2 regions of the Neobacillus sp. S1227 genome follow, and region 1 is predicted to be linked to the other one. Evidence: a T-box and tRNA genes for the amino acid it is inferred to sense, from the RefSeq annotation. Region 1 holds a T-box; the other holds one or more tRNA genes.

The links. The T-box of region 1 lies ahead of thrS (threonine--tRNA ligase). A T-box ahead of a tRNA ligase gene usually reads a tRNA of that ligase, here a tRNA-Thr.
Region 2: it encodes a tRNA-Thr, which carries the amino acid that the T-box ahead of thrS (threonine--tRNA ligase) is inferred to sense. The anticodon was not compared.

What each region holds. Positions count from the first base shown of each region.
Region 1 is NZ_AP038276.1:4,537,277-4,541,703, forward strand. Features, by position in the region: gene ACZ5AE_RS22805 (nuclease-related domain-containing protein) at 1-301, shown strand, start outside; gene thrS (threonine--tRNA ligase) at 832-2,763, opposite strand; T-box leader at 2,812-3,070, opposite strand; gene ACZ5AE_RS22815 (putative sporulation protein YtxC) at 3,158-4,036, opposite strand; gene dnaI (primosomal protein DnaI) at 4,162-4,427, opposite strand, start outside.
Region 2 is NZ_AP038276.1:2,971,685-2,976,111, reverse strand. Features, by position in the region: gene ACZ5AE_RS15045 (SEC-C metal-binding domain-containing protein) at 1-19, shown strand, start outside; gene ACZ5AE_RS15040 (alpha/beta fold hydrolase) at 212-1,039, shown strand; tRNA gene ACZ5AE_RS15035 (tRNA-Ser) at 1,982-2,072, shown strand; tRNA gene ACZ5AE_RS15030 (tRNA-Thr) at 2,084-2,159, shown strand; tRNA gene ACZ5AE_RS15025 (tRNA-Leu) at 2,171-2,255, shown strand; tRNA gene ACZ5AE_RS15020 (tRNA-Asn) at 2,266-2,337, shown strand; gene ACZ5AE_RS15015 (MerR family transcriptional regulator) at 2,462-3,181, opposite strand; gene ACZ5AE_RS15010 (cell wall hydrolase) at 3,564-4,250, opposite strand.

The sequences.
Region 1 (4,427 bases):
ATTGCCACAATATCAATATGACCAATTAAGAAAAGGGCTTACCTGTAAAATTTGCAATTTGTTTTCGATTTCTGTTGAAGGGAAAAATTGTATTTGCTTGGATTGCGGGCATGAAGAGTTGGTGACAGACGCTGTTTTACGATGTGTGAGGGAAATTAAGCTGCTTTTTCCTGGGATGAAAATAACCACTAATATTGTTTATGAATGGTGTGGGGTGATTGAGTCGAAAAAGAGAATTAGGAGGATTTTGAATAGGTATTTTAAAACGTTTGGGGTTGGGCCAAATACTTATTATGAGTAATATTTTATAAATTTGAATATGCCGCTTCCTTTTCTGAGCTTTTTATAGATTAGCTGTTGCTACGGACATCTTGCCTCTTTCTTTGGGTGTTTTTGTCCTTAGGACCCATTCCTACTACGGACACTTCTGCTTCTTTCTTAGCTCGTTTTGTCCGTAGAAACCCAGACTACGGACACTTCTACTTCTTACTCAGCTCGTTTTGTCCGTAGGACCTCTTCCTACGGACATTCCTGCTTCTTTCTTAGCTCGTTTTTTGTCCGTAGTACTCTATCCTACGGACATTTCTTCTTCGTTCTTTGATCGTTTTGTCCGTAGAAACCCAGACTACGGACACTTCTACTTCTTACTCAGCTGGTTTTGTCCGTAGTACTCCAGACTACGGACATTTCTACCTCGTTCTCAGCTCGTTTTGTCCGTAGAACCACAGACTACGGACATTTCTTCTTCGTTCTCAGTTAGTTTTGTCCTTAAGAGTAGGATTACTTCATACAAAAAAGGGAGATCCCTCTCCCTTTTTTTAAATCACAAGTTTACTTTTGTACTTCTGCCTTAATCCCGGCTAGGAACTCATCAAATGCCTTAGTCTCAGACTTCTGCTCGCCATATTTACGGACGTTGACGGCATTTTCCTCGACTTCTTTGTCGCCGACTACAAGCATATATGGGATTTTCTGCATTTGAGCTTCGCGGATTTTGTAGCCGATTTTTTCATCACGGCCGTCCAATTCAACGCGGAAGCCTGCAGCCTTAAGCTGTTCCTGTACCTTGCGGGCATAATCATAATGCGCTTCTGGCGAAACAGGGATAACTTGAACCTGTACCGGCGCCAGCCAAGTTGGGAACGCGCCCTTGTATTCTTCAATCAAGTAAGCCACAAACCGTTCCATAGTGGACACGACGCCACGGTGGATAACAACCGGGCGATGCTGCTTACCGTCTTCACCAACATAAGTTAAGTCAAAGCGTTCAGGCAGCAAGAAATCCAATTGTACAGTCGATAAAGTTTCGTCCTTGCCTAAAGCTGTTCTGACTTGAACATCCAATTTAGGACCGTAGAAAGCGGCTTCTCCCTCAGCTTCGAAATAATCAAGGCCCAGATCATCCATCGCTTCTTTTAACATGCTTTGCGCTTTTTCCCACATTACATCGTCATCAAAGTATTTTTCCTTATCTTGAGGATCACGATACGATAATCGGAATGAATATTCCTTAATATCGAAATCTTTATAAACCTCTAGAATCAGTCGAACAACGCGCTGGAATTCTTCCTTAATTTGATCCGGACGAACAAAGATATGTGCATCGTTCAAAGTCATCCCGCGAACACGCTGCAATCCGGATAACGCACCCGACATTTCATAACGGTGCATTGTTCCTAACTCGGCAATCCGAATTGGCAGTTCACGATAGCTGTGCATCGCATTTTTGTACACCATCATATGGTGTGGACAGTTCATCGGGCGGAGCACCAGCTGCTCATTATCCATTTCCATTACAGGGAACATATCTTCATGGTAATGGTCCCAGTGACCGGAAGTCTTGTATAATTCAACGTTTGCCATAATTGGTGTATAAACGTGGTCATAGCCTAAGCTGACTTCTTTATCTACGATATAACGTTCAACAATCCGGCGGATAGTTGCACCCTTTGGCAGCCATAGAGGCAAGCCTTGACCAACCTTTTGAGAATTGGTAAATAGGTTAAGCTCTTTTCCTAATTTGCGGTGGTCGCGCTCTTTCGCTTCTTCAAGCAAACGTAAATGCTCAGCCAAATCTTCTTTTTTGAAAAAGGCAGTACCGTATACACGCTGGAGCATTTTGTTATTGCTGTCGCCGCGCCAGTAGGCACCGGCGATGCTTAACAGCTTAAATTCTTTAATTTTTCCAGTTGATGGAACATGGATGCCGCGGCATAGGTCAAAGAAATCACCCTGCTCATAGATCGTTACTTGTTCCTCATCAGGGATAGCTTCGATCAACTCAAGCTTATACTCATCGTCGATTTCTTTAAAAAGCTGAACCGCTTCGGAACGGCTCACTTCCTTGCGGACAACTTCAATGTTCTCGCTAACGATTTTCGCCATTTCCTTTTCGATTTTAGGAAGATCTTCAGGTGTCAAAGATTCCTCTAAATCCATATCGTAATAAAATCCGCCTTCAATTACAGGGCCGACACCAAGCTTGGCTCCCGGGTACAAACGCTTAACAGCCTGTGCCATTAAGTGGGCAGTACTGTGGCGCAATACCTCAAGAGCATCCTTAGATTCTGGTGTCACGATTTCTATTGATCCGTCTTCTTGAATTGGACGGCGAAGATCATACATTTGACCGTTTAGTTTGCCGGCAATAGCCTTTTTCTTAAGACCAGGGCTGATGGATGCCGCAATATCTTCTGTTGTCGTTCCTTTTGGGAACTCCTTTACTGCCCCATCAGGAAATGCAATTTTTACAACATCTGACATCATCAATTCCTCCTTATAAAATAAAAAATAAAAAAACCCGTCCCTAGGAATAGGGACGAGTTTTGATTAACACGTGGTTCCACCCAATTTTTCATTTTCAGAAGTTGCCAACAGGGCACACTGAAAATGACTTTAGGTCAGGGTAACGGCTGATTTCCGTCAACAATTACTAGCTTCAAAAAAATGAAGGGTTCACTGATGAAGTTTAAAGGTGGTAAGTATTTCTTTCGTGCTAGGAGGCTTCCAGCCTTGTCCTCCCTCTCTAAAAACCGTAAAAAAATACTATTGTCCTTATCATTACATTTACTGTGATTTAAGCTATGTACGTTATTATAATGATTTAGTTTTAAAAAATCAACTTCATAAAACAAATTATTTCAACAATTTGTATTTTTTATCCATGATTTTCAGAAGAAGCCGCTTTTCCTACCCAATTTTTTACTTCCCGGAGCTCCTCGAATCGTCTGACCGTCACTCTTTCCTCAAAAATATTCTTAATCGTTCTTACAAGCGGGGCCTCCGGATCATTTGTATAAAGAAAAATAGAAATTGGAGCCAGTGACAAAAGCGGGGCAATCGAAGCAGAATCGACGTAAACCGGATGGTTTACCAACAGTTTTCGGTCAATCAGACGAATTAATTCGCTTCGTTTCATTTCTTCAAAATGTTCATTGTAAAAGGTGATTTCATCGTCAATTATTAGATGCAGCACTTCAATTTTCGGCTCCCGATTTGCCAGAAAATCCCGAAGCATATTAACAAACATTTGGTATTCCTGTTCCATTTTATATTCATCAATAGAAAGCTCTACATAGCTTTCAAGGAGCTGAAGATATGATCGCAACCTAAATTTCGCAAACGAATCAAACGAGAACGAAATATTTTCCTGGAAAACATGATGAATGGCTTCCTTAATATTAGGCTCCTCTTTGTTTTGCTGTAAAAAAGAAGATAGCTCAAAGCGATGTCCTTCTAAAATGGAATATAGAATCTCCAAAATTTGCTGCCGTTCCTCCAGGTCCTCGTAAAAAAATTGCTGCTCCAAAATATCCATAAACCAGTCATCGCGTTTAATACAAGTAATAAACTCATAAAAGGCTTCTTTAACCTTCGCAATTATGTGGTCGGAACATGAGCAATCAATAATTTTCACTATATGTCGATCTTCAAAAAGAAGAATATTTTCATACTCAGGAAGATTATTTAATACTTTTTGCAAATGATTATAAAAACGGATTGCATCCATCTTATTTTGGAAGATGATTTCTGCCAACCAAATCCCCCCTAAAAACCGAATCTCTGTTTTAATATATATGGGGGACTTGGCCAAAATAGAAGTTTTCAATAGCAAAAAAGGAACTTCGGCAAACACCGAAATCCCTTTAAATAATAATTTTCTTACATTCTGCGGTTGGAACCGCCAACCAAAACGGGCTCGCTCAAAGAGCGAATTCTTTCCATTATGCGGCGGGCCTTCATTTTTTCCTCTTCGCCACGTTGGCTGTAGGTTAGATGGTGCTCTAACCCTTGAAAGTCAAAATTAGAAGTAAAGAAAGTTGGCAGGCTCTCAAGCATGCGAAATTGCAGGATTGGTCCAAGAACTTCATCGCGAGTCCAGCTGGACATCGCTTCAGCACCAATATCATCAAGCATTAAAATCGGCT
Region 2 (4,427 bases), 1.6 Mb from region 1:
AAAATGTTGTGGGAAATAGAATTTTGTAATCACAGATCGCTGAAGAACAGCACGACTGGGAAGAGACCGTTTATATCATTGGAAAGAAGGATGTCTCATAAAATCGAGGCATCCTTCTCTTTTTAATGGAAAAGAAAGGATTATAACTTTTTTTGTCGAATTACTGTGAGAATGTAAAACACCCTGCATTAGAAAAAATGGGAGGTACAGAATGATTACGAAAAAAACACTAATCATAAATGATCAAAAGATTTCCTATATGGATGAAGGTGCCAAAACTGCCCCGCCCGTTTTGCTTATTCACGGCGTTCCAGAATCCAGCATGCTCTGGAAACACGTCATCCCTGAAATTGCTGCATTAGGATTTCGGGCGATTGCACCAGACCTTCCGGGATTTGGACAGAGTGACCGTTTTTCATACGCGTCTACTTGGGAAAACTATGTTACTTTTATCAATGATTTCATGGAAGCACTAGAATTAGAAAAAATCCATCTTGCTGTCCATGACTGGGGTGGAATGATCGGTTTAAGATGGGCGTGTGACAATCCGGATAAAGTGGAAAGCTTGATTATTACTGATACAGTTTTGCTGCCTGGATATACGTGGCATCCACTTGCCCAAAAATGGAGAACGCCTGGTTATGGTGAAAAAGTAATGGAAGCAATGGCGAATAAGGAATCATGGATGGCAGGAATGAAAAAGGAGATTCCGTCTGTAGAAGAGGAGATATTGGAAGACTTCTTTGCGATTTTTGAAGCGGCTGAGAAAAGGAACGTAATTTTAGAATTATATCGCTCTGCCAATCAACAACTAACAGAACCATATCTGAATCTTTCTGCTATAAGAACGCCAGTTACGATTCTTTGGGGTGAAAATGATCCATACATTTCAACTGATTTTGCTTATCAAACCCGTGACCAGCAATTCCCGCACGCAGCAGTACATATCATTCCAGAAACGGGGCATTTTATTCATGTTCAGTCTCCCGAAAAGGTCATTCCGCTTGTAAAAGAACATTTTTTATCGATTTTAAAATAATTTTACGGAATTTCGTTTTAGGGGAGTCATGAGGGAAGCCCGGGTGAATCTTTTTGGAAAATTGTCCTTATGAAAGGGCTAAGAGGACAAACCGCGTGTTTTTGAGAAATGTCCTCATGAAGACGGCCATGAGGACAAACCGCGTGAATCTTACTGAAGAAGCGTCCTCATGAAAAGGCTATGAGGACAATATGGGTGATTTTAGCTGGAGAAATGTCCTCATGAAGAGCTCCATGAAGACAGCTCAAGTGAATCTTACTAGAAAAGTGCCCTCATGAAAGGTCCACGAGGACAACATAGGTGATTTTAGCTGGAGAAATGTCCTTATGAAGAGGTCCATGAGGACAACACGAGTGAAATCTACTGGAAAAGTGTCCTCATGAAAGGGCTATGAGGACACCCTGAGTAAATTTTGCTGGAGAAGTGTCCTCATGAAAGGCCCATGAGGACAACATAGGTGATTTTTGCTCGAGATATGTCCTCATGAAGAGGGCGATGAGGACAACTCGAGGGAATCTTACTGGAGGAGTATCCTCATGAAAGGTCCATGAGGACAACATAGGTGATTTTAGCTCGAGATATGTCCTCATGAAGAGGGCGATGAGGACAACTCGAGGGAATCTTACTGGAGAAGTGTCCTCATGAAAGGCCCATGAGGATAACATAGGTGATTTTAGCTCGAGATATGTCCTCATGAAGAGGGCGATGAGGACAACTCGAGGGAATCTTACTGGAGAAGTGTCCTCATGAAAGGCCCATGAGGATAAGCAAATGAATTTTACTAGAAAAGTCTCCTCAAGAAAGGTCCACGGGGACACCCAGAATGAATCTTACTGGAGAAATGTCTTCATAGCAGGGTAGCAAGTTGTTTTTGTTTACCAAAATTTACAGATAGATTCCAATTTTAAAAGATGATATATTTGTTTTGTAAGTTATTACTACAGAGAAGTACTCAAGAGGCTGAAGAGGCGCCCCTGCTAAGGGTGTAGGTCGGGTAACCGGCGCGAGGGTTCAAATCCCTTCTTCTCTGCCATTAAAAAATATGCCGGTTTAGCTCAATTGGTAGAGCAACTGACTTGTAATCAGTAGGTTGGGGGTTCAAGTCCTCTAGCCGGCACCATTCAAAATATTGCGGGTGTGGCGGAATTGGCAGACGCACCAGACTTAGGATCTGGCGCCTTCGGGCGTGGGGGTTCGACTCCCTTCACCCGCACCAGAAAGATTATTCCGCAGTAGCTCAGTGGTAGAGCTATCGGCTGTTAACCGATCGGTCGTAGGTTCGAATCCTACCTGCGGAGTCATAGTCCAACAAGGACACTAAGAAAGGGTCAGGGCGGGAACGCAGCAGCCATAATTAGTGAAATTGTGTGGGCTATTACATACGGACATAATTTAAAAAGCTAAACCCGCCATCAGTTGGGTTTAGCTTTTTTTGAATGTGAACCAATTCCACCATTTCTTATGATTGGCAGCCGCAATTTGCAATTTCGTTTCTTCTTTTATGCCTCTAATTCGTTCAGCTTCTAGTTGGTCTAACCGTTCTACATGCTTTAATATTTGATTAATTTTTTCTTCTTGAAAAGCTTCCCGTACAGCCTTTTCCTTCAAAAGCTTAATTAAATCCAAGTTTATTTGCTCTAAATGTTCAATTTTTTCCAATAATTCTTCATGATTGCAATTGTGCTCCACAACTTGGTTACTAGTATAATGAAGGGAGGCTGTTTCGGTACTAGTTTCCAAGATTTTTTCTTCAGAAACTTCTTTTTGTTCAATTCGTTCCATTAATTCTTCATGGTTACAATTGTGCACGACAACTTCTTCATTGTTACAATTGTTCTCGACAACTTGGTCGTTAGTATTCTGTACGGGTTCAATTTCCGTAGTAGAGTCTGTGCTATTTTCTTCAGAAGCCCATTTCAATACCGCCTCAGCAGACTGTTCCATCGTCATACCCTCTTGCTTACTGCATTCCATTAATTTGCGGAATGAATGAACATCCTTTTCAAAATAGACTCTATGCCCTCGATTGTTCCGGTGAACACGGTACCCATGACCTTCGAGGAGTGCGGCGTACTTCCTTAATGTACTGGCATCTATTCCAAGCTTTTTTTGTACATCACTAGGTGAATACATTTCCGTCATTCATTTCACCTCTATTAAACATAATAAAAAAGTAAATGGTGAAAATAATACTGTAATAGCCCGATGTTATTTTATAAATAGGTTAAAAGCGATTGAAATAAGCCAACCTAGCGCAAGAAAAACTGATAGATATGTACCTAATCCAACTAAAATCTCTGCCATGATTCCTACTCCTTTAATTCGGGCTTTGGTTTCAATTCTCTTCAATGTCATTATAGCAGGCAAATTTTTAAAATTTGTCGAAAATAGGGAGGTTAATCAATTTGTAAAAAGACTGTTAACTTCCCTTAATAAATGGCGGGGATAGAAAAGGTATTATGATGTGAAAAATCCACCAAAAAGAGTTTACCGATTAGGTGGATTCACGACTAACAATTTTATATTATTTGGCGAATACATGATGTCCAATTGTCATGACGACTGGACGTGTACGAATCCAATTATCTGTGGCAATGGCAGGGTTATAAAAATAAATGCAATCATTTAACCGATCTTTTCTTGTCAATGCCTCTTCTACTGCACGTATGGAATCATCTGAAGCAGGCTTCCTAATCTCGCCATTTTGAACAGGTGAAAAGGCATAGGCATGTCCAACTACTTGATTAATAACGCCTGTCACCGTTTTCGGAAAACGTGGTGATTCCACGCGATTTAATACAACGGTCGCAACGGCTACTTTTCCTTGATAGGGTTCACCTTTTGCTTCAGCCTCTACTAATCTGGCAAATAAGTCTTTTTCATTATTTGAAATGGAAATAGCTGGTGATGCCGGTACTTTCTCAGGCAATTGCTTAGAGATTTCCATCTCGGGTTTTGTGGAGTGAAGGGCTATTTCTTTTGTCTTCTCTGGCTTTTGCATGATCTCTTCTGTATTTATTTGATTGTAATTGCTAGTATTGTCTTGCTGATCATTCTCGGTAATACCACCATATTTTTGCTCAAGGCTTACAGGTATATTTTCTGTTACAGCGCGATCATCGGTAATAGCCTCTGCACTTTTACTTATTCCTATGAAAGAACTTGTAGCTACACAAGCTACAATTAATGTTTTTATATATGTTTTTTTCATGTGTGCTACCTCCTGAATTTTTGCTTTATATTACTCTATCATTGGATGGTATTTAATTTACAGAACGATAGCATTACATTTCTTTTTAGTTTGATGAACAAAATTTCGGAAAACAATCAATTATGACATGAAACCAATATTCCCGTCATAAACAATCCAATAATACGAAAGGGAGGA